One region of the Jeotgalicoccus saudimassiliensis genome, then DNA from elsewhere that is predicted to be linked to it. Evidence: predicted binding sites of a transcription regulator. Region 1 holds the regulator's gene; each other region holds the start of a gene.
What was found. Region 1 encodes LexA, which represses DNA repair genes until DNA is damaged. Its sites were predicted from a motif close to CGAACATATGTTCG; they were not measured.

Region 1 (7,326 bases):
TAAAACAGCTGCTGAAGGCTGTGTCGAAGCCGTTCAATGACAAGCTTGGCGGGAAGTATATTAACGCACCAAGTGAAGATGATGTCGATCCGGACTTTAAAACATATTGCGGAACATAATATTAATGGGATAACCGGCCGGTTATCCCATTTTTTATACTATTTTTTTTCGTATGCCTGAAGCAGAGTGACTACCGTGTCGAGTACAGGAGTTTTGATACTGTGATCCTGTTTCATATCAAAAATAAACTGCTGAATATATTTAAACTCGGTCGCCCGGTTCGCCATAACATCGTAGTACATGCTCGTTCCCATACTGCGGGGATAGCTGAAATACATATCCATCGCGTAATCTGTAAATCCGTGCTCGATAACAATGCCGTCTGTGTTGTACTGATTAACGACTTCTATTGATTCATCGAGCAGCTGCCGCGTCAGCTTTACCATACGTTCATCTTCAAAAATTTTTGAAGTGTTTTTGCTTAGTGCCGTAACGGAGTTAATACCGACGTTAATCAGCAGCTTTTCATAGCGCATCTTATTGAAATTACTGCTTTTCAGCAGTTCGAAATTAACTGATGGATTATTGTCAATCAGTGCAATCAGTTCATCAGTATACTTATATTTCTGTTCCGGCAGAATAATTTTCTGATTGACGAAGTGCTCGATATAGTCGTCATTCTGCTGGCCGCTTATATAAACAACGCCCGGAATGCCGCTGTTAAAGACATCGTCGTACCCCATGCCGTTCAGGGCATAGATAATCTCCGTATCCGCATGAGTCAAATCGCGGATTTTACCCTGCAGAACAGACAGAGCAGGTGTCTTCGTCGCAATAAAGATAATGTCGAACGGACCGGTAACAGTATTCACATCGTGAACTTTTATTTCATGATGTGTTTTAACCCCCTGTTCCAGTATTGTAAAGCCATCGCGCGTACTTCTCGCCATTAACGTCAGCTGTACTGTATTTTCCGGCAGACGGGAGAATTCCCGTGCAATAATGCTGCCGACTGCACCCGCGCCTATAATACCAATTTTCATAATTTCACTCCGTTATTTTTTCTGATTTCTGTGGTAAAATTAAGTATATCTAATTTCAGAAAGTAGGGAAACTATGAAGTCGACAGCAGATTTAATCAGCATGAAAAACAATGACAGAATAGTGATGGTAACAGCATATGATTATCCCTCTGCAAAACTCGCAGAACAGGCGGAGACAGATATCATTTTAGTGGGAGATTCACTGGGAATGGTAGTGCTCGGATACGAATCACCGGTGCAGGTCACGCTGGATGATATGATTCACCATGCAAAAGCAGCAAGACGCGGAGCGGGTAATACGTTTATCGTTGTCGATATGCCTTTTGGGTCTCATCATACGGATGTTAACGAAGGCATTAAAAACGGTATCAGACTGTATCAGAACAGCGATGCCAATATGGTTAAAATGGAAGGTGCCGACTCTTTTGATGTCATTAAAGGACTCGTTAAAGCGGGCGTGCCTGTGTGCGGTCATTTAGGTTTAACACCGCAGCACTTTGGAATAACAGGATTCAAAATGCAGGCGGGTGACACAGAACAGGCAGAAAAACTGATAGAAGATGCGAAGGCGCTTGAAGCGGCGGGTGCATCGATGATGGTGCTTGAGGCGATTCCGATGGACCTTGCGAAGAAGGTTACCGAATCAGTCAGCATTCCGACGATCGGTATCGGTGCGGGTGTTCATACAGACGGCCAGGTGCTTGTTTACCACGACCTGCTTCAGTACGGCAGCGACCGTCTGCCTAAATTTGTTAAACCTTACGCCGATTTAAATTCAGTGGCACGTGAAGGGCTGACGAATTACCGCAACGAAGTGAAGAGCAGATTGTTCCCTTCCGAGGAAACGACATACAGGAAACGGGTGTACGAGTAAATGGAACATACTTCAGAAATTCGGGAAGTCAGAGCACTTCTTGATAAAAAACGCGATAAAACAATTGCACTCGTACCGACGATGGGCTTTCTCCATGAAGGTCACGCAGCACTGATTGAAGAAGCAAAACAGCATGCTGATATCGTCGCGGTCAGCATATTCGTCAACCCGCTGCAGTTTGGCCCGGACGAGGACTACGACAGCTACCCTAGAGATCTTGAGCGCGATTTAAATATTTGCGAACGCCACGGTGTGGATATTGTTTTCCATCCGACGGCCGGTGAAATGTATCCTGATGAGATGGAGTTTACAATCGGTATTAAATCAATGGCGGGTATACTGGACGGCGTTAAGCGTCCGGGACACTTCGAAGGTGTTGTTACAGTGGTCGGCAAGCTGTTTAACATCATCCGGCCGGACATTGCAGTATTCGGTCAGAAAGACCGTCAGCAGCTGATGATTATCGAGCGCTACGTCGAAAACTTCAATGTGCCAGTTAAAATTGTCGGCGTACCGACTAAGCGCGAAGAGAGCGGTCTTGCGAAAAGTTCACGTAATGTGTATTTAAGTGAGACGGAGTTTGAAGAAGCAGCTGAAATTCATGCAGCGTTGACGAATGCAGCCGAACAGATTCAAAGCGGTACCGTCAGTGCGGATAAAGTGAAGTCGTTTATCAGGCTTCATATTGAACAGCGGACAGGCGGTAAGGTGGATGATCTTGCGATTCATGCGGCGCACGACCTTAAGACCGTTGATAATATCGACCGGGATGTTATCATATTTATTGCAGTGCAATTTGAAAAGGCACGGTTAATCGATAACTTATACGTCAGCATCTAATGGAGGAATAATATGGTACGGCGAATTACGGCACTATTAATTGTATACGCATCATTGTTTTTAATCGTACCGGCCGTACAATCCTACGATTTTCGGGACGGACTGACGGGGGATTATTTTAATCACTGGCTCGAACAGAACGTAATTCCAAGTTACGATACGACAAAAATAGAACAGGTCCACGGGACTCAGGAAACGAATATTAACTATTCGCTCGGAGCTTCATTCAGAGTGGAGGACGAGCCCGTAATCAATTCAGAATACGAAGGCAGCTTCGCTGTAATGAATCAGCCGGGTGCATTTCATATGCTTCTCGTAAGAGACGGTATAATTACAGGCGGCTACACCAGTTCGGGTGATGTCTCCATCGGGCAGATGAGCATCGGCGGTATGAATCAGGCGAAACTGCGTGAAGTATACGGAGAACCGGTGGATTATATACGTAAGCAGTGGAAGCGTCTGAAAGTCGACCATGACGAATACGACGTGTTCGATGTCGGCAACTACTATGCATATTTCTTTTACGATATACATGACGGTTACAGAGCGAACGGAATGCTGATTATTAATAAAGACGAAGTGATTGAAATCAATGACATTTATAATAATCCGCCGCAGGAAAATAACGAACTGATGCATTACTATTTAGTAAATGCCACACGTTCGGAGTACGGCTATTCTGCACTTGAACGCGATCCCGCTGCAGACGCCGCAGCGTATCACCACAGCAGGGATATGGCAGTGAATAACTATTTCGATCATGATTCACCCGACGGCAGAACGCTGAAAGACAGATTGATAAACGGTTCTGTAGACTTCAGACTCGCAGGTGAAAATATTGCGACGGGACACACGTCTCCGATATTTGCACACCACAGTTTAATGAACTCCCCGTCACACCGCGTGAACGTGCTGAACGATGAATTTAATTACGTCGGTATCGGCATCGAATACAGCAGTGAGAATATACCGTATTACACAGAAAATTATATACAGAGATAGACATGGAAACATCCGGATTGCTTAATCCGGGTGTTTTTTTGAATTGTGAGTTTCCCGGGTTCATGCGGTCGAATGCTGTGTATCGGCCGCATGAGCGGATAACCAGACAAAAAACCGCCCGGAATAAAAGTTCCGAACGGTCATACACTCAATATTTAAATAAATTCCCTGAACAGCCCGACAACTTTACCGAGAACGATGACGTTATCCAGGTAAATAGGTTCCATCGTCGTATTTTCCGGCTGCAGACGGTAATAGCCTTTTTCTTTATAGAAACGTTTCACCGTTGCTTCGTCGTCTTCTGTCATCGCGACGATGATTTCACCGTTATGCGCAATGTTCTGTTTGCGGACGATCACCCGGTCGCCGTCGTGAATGCCGGCATCGATCATACTGTCACCGACAACGTTTAACAGAAAGATTTCACTGTTGTGGTTTGCAGTGAAGTGTTCGGGAAGAGGGAAGTACTCTTCGACGTTTTCCACGGCTGTTATAGGCAGACCTGCGGTAACTTTACCAAGGACAGGCACATGAATCACAGGTGATGAATTGTCATCCGATGCCTGGACAATTTCAATCGCACGCGGTTTTGTGGGGTCGCGTTTAATATACCCTTTTGTTTCCAGTTTCGCGAGGTGGCCGTGCACTGTTGAACTCGACTGAAGCCCCACTGCATTACCGATCTCACGAACACTTGGCGGATAGCCTTTATCATTGACGCTGCGTTTTATATATTGAAAAATATCTTTTTGTCTGTCTGTTAAATCTTTCATATTGTTACCTCCAGCCTTATATTAATTAAATTTTATCATATAGTATATGCACTTACAAACATTTGTTCGTATTTTTGTTGACTGCGAACAGGTGTTCTGTTATATTGTTATTACAAACATTTGTTCTAAGGAGTGGTTAGTAATGACAATGAAAGATTTCAAAACTCTGACAGGTTTATTCGCAGTAATGCTTAGCTTCGGGCTTTTATATAGTTTTAATATGGTAGAACCGGATTACGCAGAGAACGTACATTCTCATGAAGAGACTGCATTTTCTGAAAATAGTAATGATGAATCAGACGAACATGAATCGAACATCACAGTGTCGGCAGCATCCATTAATGAGCAGGAAGAATCGGATGAAAACTCACTGGAAGAAAATGGTGCAGCGCCGGGCTTTATCAGCAGCGGAATGCTCACGAAACAGCTGAATTATGAAGTTTCAAGCAGAAATTAACTAATTAGTGTATATATTGCCGATTAAAGTGCGGGACCATTTGGTTTCCGCACCTTTTTTATGGTAAATTATATTGGAAAGGGTGGAGCTTATGTTAGACGATCAGAAGTTATTACGTCTCAACCAGCTTGCTAAGTTAAAACGCGAGGATAAAATATCCAAAACGGAACTTAAGGAGCTTACCGGGTTGAGGGAAGAATATTTATCCAACTTTAGGAATTCATTTAAGAACCAGATTAAAAACACTAAAGTGATTGATCCGGAAGGTAAAGATGTAACCCCTGACAAAGTTAAGGCATTACGCAACAAAAAATAATAATGTAGAGAATTTAAAGGAGTCGAGAGTAAATGTCATTTGATAAAACTGACTTATTAGCGGTCAATACGATCCGTTCTTTAAGTATTGATGCAATTGAGAAAGCAAACTCGGGTCACCCGGGACTGCCTATGGGCGCTGCACCAATGGCGTACGTATTATGGCAGAAACATTTAAACTTTAACCCGAATAATGTTAACTGGTTTAACAGAGACCGTTTTGTACTGAGTGCAGGACACGGTTCTATGTTAATTTACAGCCTGTTACATCTTTCAGGTATTTTAGAAATGGATGACTTAAAAGAATTCAGACAGTACGAATCAAAAACTCCGGGACATCCTGAGTTTAAACATACAGACGGCGTAGAAGTTACAACAGGTCCGCTTGGACAGGGCTTCGCAATGAGCGTCGGGATGGCGATGGCTGAAACACATCTGAACTCTGTATTTAATACAGACGAGCACAAAGTCGTTGACCATTATACTTATGTACTTGCATCAGACGGCGACCTTATGGAAGGTATTTCCCATGAAGCTGCGTCACTTGCAGGACACCTGGGTCTGAATAAATTAATCGTCCTTTACGATTCAAATGATATTTCACTCGACGGGGATCTTGATAAGAGTTTCTCTGAAGATGTTGCAGGACGTTTCAAAGCATACAACTGGCACTATCTGCGCGTAGAGGACGGCAACGACCTTGATGCAATTGACAAAGCAATTGAAGATGCTAAACAAAGCGACAAGCCGACACTGATCGAAGTTAAAACTGTTATCGGGTACGGCGCACCTACAAAATCAGGTAAGTCAGATTCACACGGCGCACCGCTTGGTGCAGAAGAACGTCAGGGTGCTTATGAAGCATACGGCCTTGACCATTCGAAAACTTTCGATGTAGATGAATCAGTATACACACGCTTTAAAGAAACGTTAACTGCACGCGGTGAAGATGCTGAAACTGCATGGAATGAAATGCTGGAATCATACAAAGCTGCAGATGAAGCAAAATACAGCGACTTCAACGCTGCTGTAACACGTGAGCTTACTGAAAATTACGCAAAAGATCTGCCTGTATACGAAGCAGGAAGCAAAAAAGCAACACGTGGTAACTCAGGAGACATGATTCAGGAATTATCGAAATCAATTCCTACATTCTTCGGCGGTGCTGCTGACCTTGCCGGAAGTAACAAAACAAACGTTAAAGATGAATCCGACTACGCGAAAGATAACTACGGCGGACGCAACATCTGGTTCGGTGTAAGAGAATTCGCGATGGCAGCGGCAATTAACGGTATGGCCGCACATGGCGGTCTTTATCCATATGCCGGAACTTTCTTTGTCTTCAGTGACTATCTGAAGCCTGCAGTACGCCTGAGCGCGCTGATGAAATTACCTGTAACATATGTCTTTACACACGACTCAATCGCAGTTGGCGAAGACGGGCCGACTCATGAGCCGGTTGAACAGCTTGCAGGACTCCGTGCGATTCCGAACCTGAACGTTATTCGTCCGGCAGACGGCAACGAAACACGTGCGGCATGGAAAGTGGCAATGGAATCTGAAGATACTCCGACTGCATTAGTTCTGACTCGTCAGGATCTGACTGTACTGGATGTGGAACAGGATAAACTTGAAGAGGGCGTTCGCCGCGGCGGATACCTTGCTTACGACGGCGGAGACGACGCTATCGTATTCGCAACGGGAAGTGAAGTATCACTTGCTGTCGAAACAGCACACAAATTAGCTGAAGACGGCGTGAACATTAAAGTTGCATCGATTCCTAACGTACAGGCATTCCTTAACCAGGATGAAGAGTATATCGAATCGGTATTAAATACTGACATTGAAAACCGTACAGCGGTTGAAATGGCTGCAAGCCTCGGCTGGCACAGATTTGTCGGAATCAAAGGCAAACTTTTAACAATTGACACATTCGGAGCAAGTGCACCGGGCGGGGAAGTTGTTGAACGTTACGGCTTTACTGTTGAAAATCTTGCAAACATTGTACGCAATAAATAAGCA
Region 2 (7,326 bases), 340 kb from region 1:
GAGTGCCACAACCATCATTAAGTTAATGATGGCCAGGAAAGCCATAAACAGATCGGCCAGTGTCCATACCAGCTGTACGCCAAGTACCGCGCCGACTGCTGTCATAATAACGACAATTGCTCTGAAGACAAAGGTGACTGTTTTGTTATCCACGATAAAACTTAAGTTACTCTGGGCATAGAAATAGTTGCCGAGTATTGTTGAAAAGGCAAACAGCAATATAAAGACTGCAATAATCGTTCCGCCGAAGCCGAAGAACTGCTGATCCATAGCTGCCTGGGTGACTGCAATGCCCTGCGGCGCATCCGCACCGAAGCTTAAGTCTGTATACATCAGTATCACAATCGCCGTTGCTGTACAGACGATAGTCGTATCAAAGTATACACCAAGCGACTGAATCAGTCCTTGCTGAACCGGGTGACGGACTGCAGCTGATGCCGCAGCGTTTGGCGCTGATCCCATACCCGCTTCGTTTGATAGTAATCCACGCTGAAAACCGTTAATAATCGCAGCACCTACTGCTCCGCCGAAGACTTCTTCAATACCGAATGCATTGACTACAATCTTCTGCAGCATCGGAAAAATCATGTCGTAGTTCATTACAAGTATTACTGTAACCAATATTAAGTACAATGCCGCCATAACCGGAACAATTGCTGTTGCGACATTAGCGATTGATTTCGCACCGCCGAATATGACTATTGCCACGACTATAGCGACAACAATTCCGCTGACTGCCGTATTGACACCAAATGCTTCATCATAGGCATTGGCAATTGTATTCGACTGCAGCATTACAAAGACAATACCAAAAGTAATTGTCATCAGTACCGCAAATATATAACCGATACCTTTTTGGTTTAAACCTTTAGTCATATAGTAAGCGGGTCCTCCGCGGAAGCCCGATTCCTTATCGCGTACTTTATACACCTGCGCCAATGTTGCTTCAAAGAATGCGGTGCCTGCACCCAAGAGTGCAACAACCCACATCCAGAATACCGCACCGGGCCCGCCGACAACAATTGCTGTTGCGACTCCGGCGATATTCGCAGTACCGATACGCTGGGCGGCACTGATTGTAAACGCCTGAAAAGATGAAATTCCTTTCGAACCATCCGGCATTTTCGCCCGTTTTTCCCCGAGAGAAGAAAACATGATTTTCAGCCACCGGAATTGAACGAATTTCGAAGTGACAGAGAAATATAATCCAGCAATAATTAACAGCCCGATTAATATTTCCTGCCACAGTAAGTCATTGGCGAAGTTTACCGCCTGTTCAAACATATTAAATGCTTGTTCCATCTAGATTCACCCATCCTGCATTTCTTTATATTTATAACGCGCTGAAGTGTGCATGTGCAACGATGCCGAAAGCGTCTTCTTCAACGACAAACGAGCCGTTCGAATACTTCCCGCTGAGACGTACTTCATTGGCACGCAGTGTGTGAACGTTTGTTTCTGAGATTAATTCGATTGTCTGATCTTTGCCTGCATCTGTAACTGATGCTGCAACCACTCTGTGCGGTTTTGATTTAATATCCTTATACAGCATTGAACCGACTTGTGCTCTGGCACCTGCATCAAACGTATCCAGACTTGTACGTTTGACCGCGCCTCTGCTCGATACTGTTACTAAGTTGCCTTCTTCAGGAATCAGTTCACCGAACACAAGATTATCATCCGCTTTAACGTTCATTGCTTTAACGCCTTGCGATTTTAAGCCTGTTGCTGATACTTCAGCAAGCGGATATTTCAATGTTAAGCCTTTCTCTGTAACAAACAATAATGATTCTTTTCCAAGTTCAGTCATTGAGATGCCGATGACTTCATCATCTTTTTTAAGCTTCATATTGACAATCGGACGTGAAATACGCGTGGCTTCAAATTCACTTAACAGTGTCTGTTTCACCTGGCCGCGTTTAGATGCCATCACGACACTGATATTTTCATCAAATTTAGATATTGTCCTTGCAAAAATCGGTTCTTCTCCATGTTTTAAATTGAAACGGGACGACAGATGCTGCCCCATATCTTTCCATTTAGTATCCTGGAGTCCGTGAACCGGAATAATCATATAGTTGCCGTAGTTCGTAAACACGAGCAGCTGTTCCAATGTATTCGACATACTTGTAAACAGTATCCTGTCTCCTTCACGCATACCCAGTTCTTCAGGTTTCGATGCATTGTAGCTGCGGAGACTCGTACGTTTAACGTAACCTTCTTTAGTCAGAGATACGACCGTATCTTCTTTGGCAATTAACTGTTCTTTGGAAATTTCAATCGTTTCGATTTTTTCTTCTACAGACGTTAAGCGTTCCGAAGCATATCTTTTCTTAATGTCTCTGAGTTCGGATTTAATTATTTTTTTAAGTTTTTTTTCGTCGTTTAATATTTCTGTCAGCTGATTGATCTGGAATTCCAGTTCGCTCTGTTCTGTTTCAAGCTCTGCAATATCCGTATTCGTTAAACGATACAGCTGGAGCATAACAATCGCTTCAGCCTGACGCTCTGTAAAGTCGTATCGTTCAACGAGATTTTCCTTGGCGTTCCGTTTGTTTTCAGATTCCCTGATCGTACGGATCACTTCATCGAGAATTGATAATGCCTTAATCAGACCTTCGATAATATGCATGCGTTTTTCGGCATGTTCAAGGTCGTATTTCGAACGATTCGTCACGACGATTTTCTGGTGTTTAATATACGCTTCCAGAATGTCCTTTAAGCCCATCTGCTTCGGTGCACGGTCGCTGATTGCCACCATGTTGAAGTTGTACGATACCTGAAGGTCCGTCTTCTTGTACAGGTAGTTAATAATCGCATCGATATTCGCGTCTTTACGCGCCTCTATGACGATGCGCATCCCTTCGCGGTCCGTTTCATCACGGACTTCGATAATGCCGTCCACCTGACGGTCTGCACGGATTTCATCCATCTTCTTAACCATGTTCGCTTTGTTGACTTCGTATGGAATTTCAGTAATGACGATATTCACTTTGTTGCCGCGCGTTTCTTCTTTCGTCACCAGACTGCGGACTACGACGCGGCCCTTGCCTGTCGTATACGCTTTTTTCAGCTCGTTTTTACCCTGGATAATTGCCCCTGTCGGGAAATCCGGGCCTTTAACGATCTCAAGCAGCTCGTCGATGGATACCGACGGCTTGTCGATGACTTTTAATGTCGCATCGATCACTTCACCTAAGTTATGCGGCGGAATGTCCGTCGCATAACCCGCTGAAATACCTGTGGCACCGTTCACAAGCAGGTTCGGATACTTCGCCGGCAGTACAGACGGCTCTTTCTCCGTATCATCAAAGTTATCGATAAACGGCACTGTATTTTTGTTTAGATCTCTTAACAGCTCATTTGAAATTTCAGCAAGTTTTGCTTCCGTATAACGCATTGCCGCTGCCGGGTCGCCGTCGACACTACCTTTGTTACCGTGAATTAAAATAAGCTCTTCACGCATTTTCCAGTCCTGGCCCAGACGGACCATCGCATCGTATATACTGCTCTCACCGTGAGGGTGATAGTTGCCGATCACGTTACCGACTGTTTTCGCACTTTTACGGTAGTTTTTATCGAACGTATTGCCCTCTTTGTACATCGCATATAAAATACGGCGCTGTACGGGCTTCAGTCCGTCACGGACGTCCGGTATTGCACGGTCCTGAATGACGTACTTACTGTATCTCCCAAAGCGGTCTCCGATTACATCTTCTAATTTTAATTGCTGCAAGGGGTTATGCTCGGCCATAATCTTCATCACTCTCTGCTAATTTTTCTACATCCTGATTATCAAGAATGCTGTTGCCTTCCTCAAGCGTAAATGACACGTTTGAATCGATCCATTTACGTCTGATTTCAACGTTGTCACCCATCAGCGTAGTAACACGTTTCAGCGATAATGCTTCGTCTTCGATACGGACCTGGATTAACGTACGCGACTCGGGGTCCATCGTCGTCTCCCACAGCTGTTCGGCCATCATCTCACCGAGACCTTTGTAGCGCTGCAGTTCCGCATTGCCCATTTCTTCCTGTGCTTCAACGAGCTCGTCTTCAGTCCAGACGTATCTGACTTCTTTCTTTTTGCCTTTTTTCTCGAGCTTAAACAGCGGCGGCAGTGCAATGTAAATCTTGCCTGCTTCAAACAGCGGGCGCATATAGTTAAAGAAGAACGTCAATAAGAGCACCTGAATGTGCGCACCGTCCGTATCCGCATCGGTCATAATAATAATTTTGTCGTAGTTCGTATCATCCACTTTAAAGTCCGTACCGACACCGGCACCGATCGTATGAATGATCGTATTGATTTCTTCGTTTTTAAAAATATCTTCGAACTTCGCTTTTTCCGTATTGATAACTTTACCGCGCAGCGGCAGTATCGCCTGGAAGCGTCTGTCGCGTCCCTGTTTCGCCGAACCGCCGGCAGAGTCCCCCTCTACTAAGAACAGTTCGTTTTTCTTCGCGTTTTTACTCTGTGCCGGTGTCAATTTACCGGACAGGAGCGTATCTCTCGATTTGTTCTTTTTGCCGCTCCGCGCTTCTTCACGTGCTTTACGTGCCGCTTCACGCACCTGGCGTGCTTTAATTGCTTTTTTAACGAGCTGCGTGGATAACGCACCGTTTTCTTCTAAATAATACGGCAGCTGTTCAGTGATCAGCTGTTCCATTAATGCACGGGCTTCACTCGTGCCGAGCTTCCCTTTCGTCTGTCCTTCAAACTGGAGCAGGTGTTCGGGGAGCTTAACGGAAATCACCGCAGTCAGTCCTTCACGGATGTCACTGCCCTCCAAGTTTTTATCTTTAGCTTTCAGTTCCCCGATTTTACGTGCGTACTCATTAAATGCACGTGTAAATCCGGTTTTAAAGCCGACTTCGTGCGTCCCGCCGTCTTTCGTGCGGACGTTGTTTACGAATGAAATAATCGTTTCCGAGTACTGATCGTTAAACTGGAACGCCACTTCGGCAATCATTTCATTATATGTCCCTTCGAACATCACGATATTGCCGATATCGTCCTTGCCTTCATTTAAAAACTCGATGAATGACTTCAGTCCGTCGTCGAACTGGAATATTTCCTCTTCATCGGTACGCTTATCATTAATCGTAATCTTTAATCCTTTAGTTAAAAAAGCAGACTCGCGCATGCGTTCAGCGATTGTTTCAAAGTTAAATGCAATCGTCTGTTTAAAGATTTCGGGATCTGCTTTAAATGTTACTTCAGTGCCCGTCTCTTTCGTTTTGCCGACTGCCTTCATTTTTGAATCCGGCTTGCCGCCGTCTTTAAATGATATCTCGTGAATTTTACCGTCCCGATAGACGCGTAATTTCAATGATTCACTTAATGCGTTAACGACAGATGAACCGACACCGTGCAGTCCCCCTGCGGATTTGTAGTTATCCGAGTCGAACTTGCCGCCGGCGTGCAGTACGGTAAAGATGACTTCAGGCGTCGGGCGGCCTGACGGGTGCATCCCTGTCGGCAGACCGCGTCCGTTATCGCGGATCGTAATACTTTCATCTGTATTAATCGTTATATTGATTTCGTTGCCGTGGCCGTTAATAATCTCATCGACCGCATTGTCGGTAATTTCATATACGAGATGATGCAGACCTCTCGTATCTGTAGAACCGATATACATTCCCGGACGCTTCCTGACCGCATCCAGGCCTTCTAATATTTGAATGGACTCATCAGTATATCCAGTTTTTTTAGCCAAGTCTGTATCCTCCTACAAACAATACAAACGTATGTTCGTTAAATTAATCTACTTATCTATTTTTATATAAAACGTGCATTTTTGCAACACATTCCAGTAAGTTTACATAATAATGTTATGAACCACTTTATAATTTTATGTGCGAAAATAATATTTTATGGTAAACTATTAGTACCTGATAGCAAAAGGGGATTATTTAGTGTATACAGTTATTTTATTATTAATATTCAGCTACCTTTTCGGTTCTATTCCATTCAGCCTTTTGATCAGTAAATCATTTTATAAAATTGATTTACGCGAACACGGCAGCGGAAACGTCGGCACGACAAACACATTCAGAATACTCGGCAAAAAAGCGGGTATTGTTGTACTCATCCTCGACATGATGAAAGGTGCAATCCCTGTATGGGTCGCTATGCTTGTCAGTACTGATATCGACTTCCCGGTCATTATCTTCGGTGTTGTCGCAGCAATCGGACACGTCTATTCGATATTTTTAAAATTCAAAGGCGGCAAAGCAGTCGCAACAGGCGGCGGTGCGATACTCGCAGCAAATCCGATTATCTTCCTGATACTCGTTACCACGTTTCTGATTACTTTAAAAGTATCGAAGTACGTCTCACTCGGCAGTGTTTTTGCAGCAATTGCCCTGTTGATCAGTGTAATGTTTACCAGCGATCCGTTTATGATCGGCTTTGGAATTATACTTGGAATTATCGTCATTGTAAAACATATTTCCAATATGAAACGCATTAAGGAAGGCACTGAACCTAAAATTACGTTCATGTAAATGACAAATAAGAGAACGGCCTGAAGTCTGTACGGACTTTCAGGCCGTTTTTTTGTTGCCTGTTTTTATTGTGTATTGGCGGCGCTCATCGCTTATCCCCCGCCCGCTTAAAGAACAAATCCATCAAAGCGCTGCTTTGATGGATTTGTTGTATACCGCTGTATTAAGCTGATGCAATCTTCTTACGAAGTACAAGCTGTAAAATACCGCCGTGTCTGTAGTAGTCTGCTTCAACGTCTGAGTCGAAACGAACTTTAGCTTTCAGATTAACTTTGTCGCCGTTTTTTTTCGTTGCAACGACATCGATAATTTCTCCAGCTGTAACACTTTCATCGATCTGAATGTCGAAGCTTTCAGAACCGTCAAGACCGTGGTCTTCAGCGTTTTCGCCGTTAACAAACTGTAACGGCAGCACACCCATCATTACCAGGTTTGAACGGTGGATACGCTCGTAGCTTGCTGCAAGTACTGCTTTAACACCTAACAGGTTCGTACCTTTAGCTGCCCAGTCACGGCTTGATCCCATACCGTAGTCGTCTCCGGCAATGACCATCAGGCCTGTGCCTTCTTCCTGGTATTTCATCGATGCATCGTAAATGCTCGTTACTTCACCTGTCGGCCAGTAAGTTGTGTATCCGCCCTCTGTACCCGGAGCAATCTGGTTACGGATACGGATGTTTGCGAACGTTCCGCGAACCATGACTTCGTGGTTACCGCGGCGCGAACCGTAAGAGTTAAAGTCACGCGGTGACACACCCTGTTCGATTAACCATTTACCTGCCGGCGTATCTTTACCGATCGCACCTGCCGGTGAAA
Region 3 (7,326 bases), 1.5 Mb from region 1:
CTGTGCTTCGTAAACTTCCTCCAGCACTTCTTCAACGTTTTCCGGCTCGTAATTGCTCATCTTGCGTCTGCTGAGACCTTTCGTCCAGAAACCGCCGTGAATATTTTTCGGTTCGTGCGATATGATAAACGCCCGGTCATCGAGCTCCCGTATCGTTTCAATCAGTTTACGCTCGTATTTTCTCGGCGTTAAAATCTGCATCACCGTACGCTGGCCGTCGCGTCCGTACTGATGGCCGTGCGTCACACCATAACCCAGGTTACGCAGGTCATTCGGCAGATCGATATCTTTTTTCGCTGTCGTGACGTTGACTACAGTGTACCCAAGCGCCAGCTGTTCTTCAATTTTCGTCCCTACGAGTATCCCGACCCCGAAACCGAGCGCGTATGCGACGATATTCTGCGGGCGGTCAAGGTTGTCGAGCACAAGCCCGAGCCCGATTACGTAAACAAAAGTTTCTAAAATACTGAATGCTGCTGCAACGAACCGGTAACCTTTTAATGTCATTATTGTCCGCATCGTTAAAAATGTAACGTAGATAATATTAATTACGAATATCACTAATATCATCAGCATCGGATTCTCTGAAATAGCCTGAAGCATAATTTAATCTGTCCTTCTTTCTTTAATTAAACTGGTAAATTATAACGATTGTAAGGTAAATCGCGTTTGTGCTGTGACTGATAATATAATGTTTTAATTCTGTCATATGCTTCATCAGGCACTGACTTTCCTTCGAGGAAATCATCGATATGCTCATAAGTCACACCAAGTGCTTCTTCGTCGCTTAAGAGCGGTTTATCATCTTCGAGATCTGCTGTCGGAATCTTTTCATACAGATGAGCGGACGCTCCGAGATATTTCATAATCTCACGGCCCTGACGTTTGTTTAATCCTGTCAGCGGTGCAAGGTCCGCTGCACCATCACCGTACTTCGTATAAAAGCCGGTCAGCGCTTCTGCTGCATGATCTGTACCGAGTACAACTCCTCCGGTATGCGCAGCAATAGCATACTGGACTTTCATCCGCTCCCGCGCCTTTTCATTGCCTTTAACAAAGTCACTCAGTACATAGCCGCTGTCTGAAAGCGCCTGAACACCTGCATCGACTGCAGGTTTAATATTGATTACCGTTTCAACGCTCGGGCTGATAAAGTCCATTGCGTCTTTCGCGTCATCTTCATCGCGCTGTTCACCGTACGGCAGACGGACGCCGTAAAACTTAATATCATGTCCCTCTTCGTTCAGTTCATCGACCGCAAGCTGGGCAATTTTTCCAAGCAGTGTCGAGTCCTGACCGCCTGAAATGCCGAGCACAAAACTCTTTATAAACGTATACTTCCCGACGTATTTTTTTAGAAAATCAATCAGTTCACGGGTTTCCTCTTCCGGATTGATTTCCGGTTTAACGTGCAGTTTCCCGATAATCTGCTGCTGCAGTTCATCCATAAAAAATCACTCCAATGTTTTATTTGAAAGTTCTTCTATGAGATCATTTTTAACATTCCACAATTCAGTCGACAGATCCACCGGATACTCCTGCGGGTTCAGGAAACGCTTTGTTTCTTCCCATATTGTGTCGAGACTTCTGCGGCAGTTTTCCTGCATTTCATTTACCGTCGGCGATTCGTAAATCAGTTCACCGCCGATAAATATATCCTGCAGCAGTTCAACCGGCTCAAATGATTTAACCAGTTTGCGCTTCATCGTGTGCACCGGATGGAACATTAACAGCGGCTTCTCCGCTGTCACTGTTTCGTCGTGAAGTGTAATATAATCCCCTTCTGACATCCCTGTTTCCTTATTGATGATGCGGTAAACTTTCTTCTTGCCCGGAGTAGTCGTTTTCTCGACGTTTCCTGACAGTTTCATGCGGCTCTGCCACACGCCTTTGTCATCCTGAATCGCTGCGAGTTTATATACTGCACCGAGCGCCGGATTGTCATAAGCGGTAATCAGCTTCGTACCGATTCCCCAGCCGTTAACCTTAGCCCCCTGTGACATCAGTGACAGAATAGTCACCTCGTCAAGGTCGTTTGATACGATAATCTGCGCATCTGTATAGCCTGCCTCGTCCAGCATTTTACGTGCCTGTTTCGTTAAATAGGCAATGTCGCCGGAATCGATTCTGATTCCTTTGAAATTAATTTTATCGCCGTACTCATTTGCAACTTTAATAGCCGTTGGAATACCCGACTTCAGCGTGTCGAATGTGTCCACTAAAAATACACAGTCGTAATGAGTTTCAGCGTATGCTTTAAACGCATCGTAGTCGTTGCCGTACGCCTGCACCATTGCATGTGCATGCGTCCCGCTCGGTGTCAGGCCGAACAATTTCGCCGCCCTGACGTTGCTCGTACCGTCAAATCCGCCGATTACAGCAGCACGTGCACCCCACAGTGCCGCGTCGAATTCGTGCGCACGGCGCGTACCGAATTCCATCAGGCTGTCGTCTGGAACCAGCTGTCTGATGCGGCTCGCTTTCGTTGCAATCAGCGTCTGGAAATTGACGATGTTTAATAATGCCGTTTCAATCAGCTGTGCCTCTGCAAGCGTCGCTTCCACCTGGACAAGCGGTTCGTTGTTAAATACTGTTTCCCCTTCAGCCATTGAACGGAGCGTACCCGTAAACCGGACTGTTTTTAAGTAATTTAAAAAGTCATCGCTGTAGCCGAGAGTGCTTAAATATTCGATATCACTCTTTGAAAAATGAAGATTTTTAAGATAATCAATAATATGCGTTAACCCCGCAAAAACTGCATAGCCGTTTTCAAAAGGCATTTTTCTGAAATATAAATCAAAAATTGTCTGACGCTCGTGTATACCTTGTTCATAGTAAGTTTTTGCCATGTTGATCTGATATAAATCCGTGTGCAGCATGAAGCTGTCATCCTGATACTGGTACATACATCCATCTCCTGTGCATTAACAATTTATTTGCTTTAATTTTATCATATAAAGTTATCGTATGAACGATTTGAATACACTATTATATGCATGTTTTGAAAACTAAGATATAGATAGATAAAACCAGTAATGTTAAAATGTAATCATATATAATATTAGTCCAAAGAAAAAGGAGACAGACAGTAATGACACAAAAAATATTCGGGCACCAAAATCCTGATACTGATACGGTTACTTCAGCACTTGTAGCTGCTGATATCGAAGCACAGCTCGGCAACGATGCAAAAGCTTACCGCTTAGGTGAAATCAGCAGTGAAACTGCATATGCACTTGAGTACTTCGGGGTGGAAGCACCGGCATTATTAAACGAAGTGGGTTCAGGTGACGAAGTAATTTTAGTCGACCACAATGAAAAACAGCAATCCGCACCGGGAATTGAAAACGCGACAATTACAAAAGTTTTCGATCACCACAGAATTGCGAACTTCGAAACAGAAGGTCCGCTGTACTACCGCGCAGAACCGGTTGGCTGTACGGCAACAATTCTGAACAAAGTTTACAAAGAGAAAAACTTAACAATATCAAAAGAATCTGCAGGACTAATGCTTTCGGCGATTATTTCAGACACGCTGTTATTCAAATCTCCGACAACAACAGAAGAAGACATCGATGCAGCAGCGGAACTTAAAGACATCGCAGGCGTTGATTTAGAAACATACGGACTTGAAATGCTTAAAGCCGGTGCATCAACTTCTGATAAATCAGCAGAACAGTTAATTACAGGCGATGCGAAAACATTCGACATCGGCGAAAAGAGCGTGCGAATCGCTCAGGTTAACGTAGTTGACGTGGACGAAGTATTCGCACGCCGCGAAGAAATCGAAATTGCAATCAATGAAGAAATCAAGCGCGACGGATATGACCTGTTCACACTGATCGTGACGGATATTCTGAACTCAAATTCTAAAGTACTCGCTTTAGGACCGGAATTCTCTTCAGTTGAACGCGCATTCGACGTTGCACTTGACCAGAACACAGCAGTCCTTGAAGGTGTTGTCTCACGTAAGAAGCAGGTTGTACCTAACATTACTAAAGCACTGTCAGATTTATAATATATTTTGTGAAACCCGCCTGAAGAGGCGGGTTTTTTGTGTTTTTTTGAGGGAAAGTAGTCTTGTTTCATAAACCACAACATCCAAGACACCGTAAACGTCGTCGTTTTATAAACCACGACATCCAAGACACGGTGAACGTCGTCGTTTCATAAACCACGACATCCAAGACACGGTGAACGTCGTCGTTTCATAAACCACAACATCCAAGACACCTTAAACGTCGTCGTTCCATAAACCACAACATCCAGGACACGGTAAACGTCGTCGTTTCATAAACCACGACATCCAAGACACCGTAAACGTCGTCGTTTCATAAACCACAACATCCAAGACACCGTAAACGTCGTCGTTTCATAAACCACAACATCCAAGACACCGTAAACGTCGTCGTTCCATAAACCACAACATCCAAGACACCGTAAACGTCGTCGTTCCATAAACCACAACATCTGATTAGCCAAATCCACTCAAAATTCCGCATGATAATTTTTATATTTGGATGTTTGATCCAGATGCTGCATTGCTTCTTCAAAATCATAGTATTTAAAGACATACTCTGTGTTTTTCCCTTTTCTATTTTTCACACAATATTTATTCAGTGCTCTTCTAAAAACTTCCGGATGAAAATCATCCCCGATTAATTCCATCAGTTTTCTCCGTGTCATCTCACCCCCGTAATATAAATATTTGTAATCACTCATCGCACGGAGCATATGAGTTTCATTGGATTCCTTCGTTTTGCAGCGGCTGCACTCGCGATGGTATCGGGTTTTTATCAGATTAAAGTTTCCGCAGTTGCCGCAGTACAATCCCCGACGAATATCGCCGGTATTTCTGCTTCCGTTAAAATACGGGTTCTCAGAAATGTGTCCGCGGATCATCGACACCAGCCGGCCGGCTTTTTCCGTATTATGCTGCACCTTAAAACTGCGGAAGTATTTCTTCATGTCCATACGTATTACGATGTTTTTCCAGATGGAATTATCTTCGGAATATAATTTGAAATCGTCGTTAGGAAATATAACTTTTGTGATAACATCCGCATTAATCCTGCTATTGCGGCAGATTCGGTATAATTTTCCGGCGGCCCGTTCGACCTGTGTAAAAGGATTGTCCGGAACAATTTCCCCATTCTTTATGAACCGCCCTTCTTTATAGTAATATTCCCCGGTGTAATTTTTAATTTCATTAATCGTAATCTCATCCCCGGAAATAATGATACTGTCGTACTGTGCTCCGCTTTTTCCGGCGGTAAGATAAACGTCGCGGAATATATAAAGATTATCGTGCCCGATTTCGTCGAACAGTTTGTCGTACAGACATTCTCCCGAAAATCCGTCTTCATATACTTTTAAGTTCCTCTTATCGTCAAAACTTAAGTTGGCTCTTTTGCCGAGTGCCCGGTAGTGCAATAATTCCGGTCCCGCTTTTCTGTCATTTAAGTACATGCTGTTTCCTCCTTAATAAAAAGATCCCTCTACCCTATATATAGGCGAAAACAGCGATTTCCTTTTAAAAAAGTTACTTTAATACAAAAATAGCAAATCTGGTTTACCTTTTACACGAACTCCGCTAATTTTGGAATTTACTTCCAAATAAACGATAAACCAATAAAAACAAAAAAACCGGAGCTTCTTACAGCTCCGGTTCAACACATTATTCTATCCAAATATTCTCATGAGAACGCTCGTTTTGCCTTCCTGCAGATGTTCTTTCGAACAGTCGTCTCTCACATCGTATTCATATTCGTTCAGCGCATTGCTGAATGACATTTCATCTATCCAGTTCGTTAAATCAGCCTGATCGTAGCAGGCGGGATAAACAATTTCCTTACTTGTATGATCCACGATGACTCTCGTTGTTCCGCTTGTTTTATCGACTAATGGAAGCAGCAGCACAGCGAGGACAATCGCCGTAATGATACCCCATACTATTTTCTGTCTCATCTTATTGCCTCACTCACTTTTTATATCCTCTATAACTTACCATAAATATGCGCCTTGAAAAATCGAACATATGTTCGTATAATGTGGTTAACGGATAAAGAAAGAAGGGATTTGTGATGCACGATGGAAATTATCCTTCTGAAAATTTACGGGAAGACATGCCTGAAGGGCGCGGTATGGTAAAGTGGGCGCCGTTTGCCACGATGCCGGAGCAGTTTGAGAATGTCAGCAGACTGATGAGCGACCAGACGAAAATTAAACGCCCGGAGCTGTCGGATGACCGGCTCGTTGAAATCGAACAGACTTTAAAATATGCAGCAGAAGAGAAACTGCCGATCCGGGTTGCTTATTATTACGACGGCGGCCGGTTCAACGTTTCTCTCCATATAATAAAAATAGACCAATGGAGCATGGTGCTCATTGGTCAGATTTACGGTACCGAAGATTTTACCTTCGTACCGTTTATGGATATTCTCGATATTTTTATACTGCCAAAAAGCTGATATTATTTTTCGAGGAATAATACCGGTTCTTTCTGGTGCTCTGTCGCTTTTACAAGGTGATATGCAAGTACTGTCGTAGTAATTGCACCGATTCCGCCCGGAACTGGTGTAATGTACGATGCTTTATCTTTAACAGCTTCGTAGTTCACATCTCCGACCATCTTGCCTTCTTCTGTAAAGTTAATGCCGACATCGACAACGACTGCACCTTCTTTAACGTGTTCTTCGTCAATCAGGTTGATTGCACCTGCTGCGCTGACAATGACGTCTGCGTCTTTACATTTATCGACAAGACTGTCTGTGTACAGGTTACATGTCGTTACCGTTGCATCTCTGTTCATCATTAACAGTGATAAAGGTTTTCCGACTACTGCACTTGCACCGACTACTGTAACGTTTTTACCTTTTAAGTCGATTTCATAAAAATCAAGCATGTTCATAACAGCTGCCGGCGTACACGGCTCAAGGCGGTCAGAATCGTTTGTCAGAACTTTACCAAGGTTCGACGCTTTCATGCCGTCGATATCTTTAAATGAGTTCATGATTTCCGCAACGCGCTTCATAGGAATATGTTTCGGCAGCGGCTGCAGCAGCAGAATTCCGTGTATAGAATAATCTTCATTGATTTCTCTGAATTTAGTTAAAAACACTTTTGCTGATACATCTTCCGGGAAGTGGTACTGTGCTGTGTCCATACCCAGTTTTTCAAAACGTTTTACCGCAGCATTTTCATATGAGATTGAATCTGATAAATCTCCAATTCTTACGAAAGCTACTTTTGGTTTAATACCGTGTGATTCGGAAACTTCCAAAGCCTGTTTAATTTCTTCGGATAAGTGTGCTGCTACTTTTTTTC

Region 2: parE (DNA topoisomerase IV subunit B) is a predicted target of LexA. The motif match lies at 5,745-5,758, and genes of this name have one in related genera.
Region 3: RZ44_RS10565 (YolD-like family protein) is a predicted target of LexA. The motif match lies at 6,031-6,044, and genes of this name have one in related genera.

What each region holds. Positions count from the first base shown of each region.
Region 1 covers NZ_CCSE01000001.1:640,148-647,473, forward strand. The annotation lists gene RZ44_RS03050 (protein adenylyltransferase SelO) at 1-119, shown strand, start outside; gene RZ44_RS03055 (ketopantoate reductase C-terminal domain-containing protein) at 159-1,043, opposite strand; gene panB (3-methyl-2-oxobutanoate hydroxymethyltransferase) at 1,117-1,917, shown strand; gene panC (pantoate--beta-alanine ligase) at 1,918-2,757, shown strand; gene RZ44_RS03070 (CAP domain-containing protein) at 2,770-3,759, shown strand; gene lexA (transcriptional repressor LexA) at 3,915-4,532, opposite strand; gene RZ44_RS03080 (hypothetical protein) at 4,675-4,989, shown strand; gene RZ44_RS03085 (DUF896 domain-containing protein) at 5,081-5,305, shown strand; gene tkt (transketolase) at 5,338-7,323, shown strand.
Region 2 covers NZ_CCSE01000001.1:984,684-992,009, forward strand. The annotation lists gene RZ44_RS04760 (alanine/glycine:cation symporter family protein) at 1-1,302, opposite strand, end outside; gene parC (DNA topoisomerase IV subunit A) at 1,334-3,754, opposite strand; gene parE (DNA topoisomerase IV subunit B) at 3,741-5,720, opposite strand; gene plsY (glycerol-3-phosphate 1-O-acyltransferase PlsY) at 5,920-6,510, shown strand; gene acnA (aconitate hydratase AcnA) at 6,674-7,326, opposite strand, start outside.
Region 3 covers NZ_CCSE01000001.1:2,112,704-2,120,029, reverse strand. The annotation lists gene RZ44_RS10595 (DUF2179 domain-containing protein) at 1-603, opposite strand, end outside; gene nadE (ammonia-dependent NAD(+) synthetase) at 630-1,448, opposite strand; gene RZ44_RS10585 (nicotinate phosphoribosyltransferase) at 1,455-2,906, opposite strand; gene RZ44_RS10580 (manganese-dependent inorganic pyrophosphatase) at 3,092-4,018, shown strand; gene RZ44_RS10575 (nuclease-related domain-containing protein) at 4,489-5,469, opposite strand; gene RZ44_RS10570 (hypothetical protein) at 5,683-5,967, opposite strand; gene RZ44_RS10565 (YolD-like family protein) at 6,084-6,470, shown strand; gene RZ44_RS10560 (bifunctional 5,10-methylenetetrahydrofolate dehydrogenase/5,10-methenyltetrahydrofolate cyclohydrolase) at 6,473-7,326, opposite strand, start outside.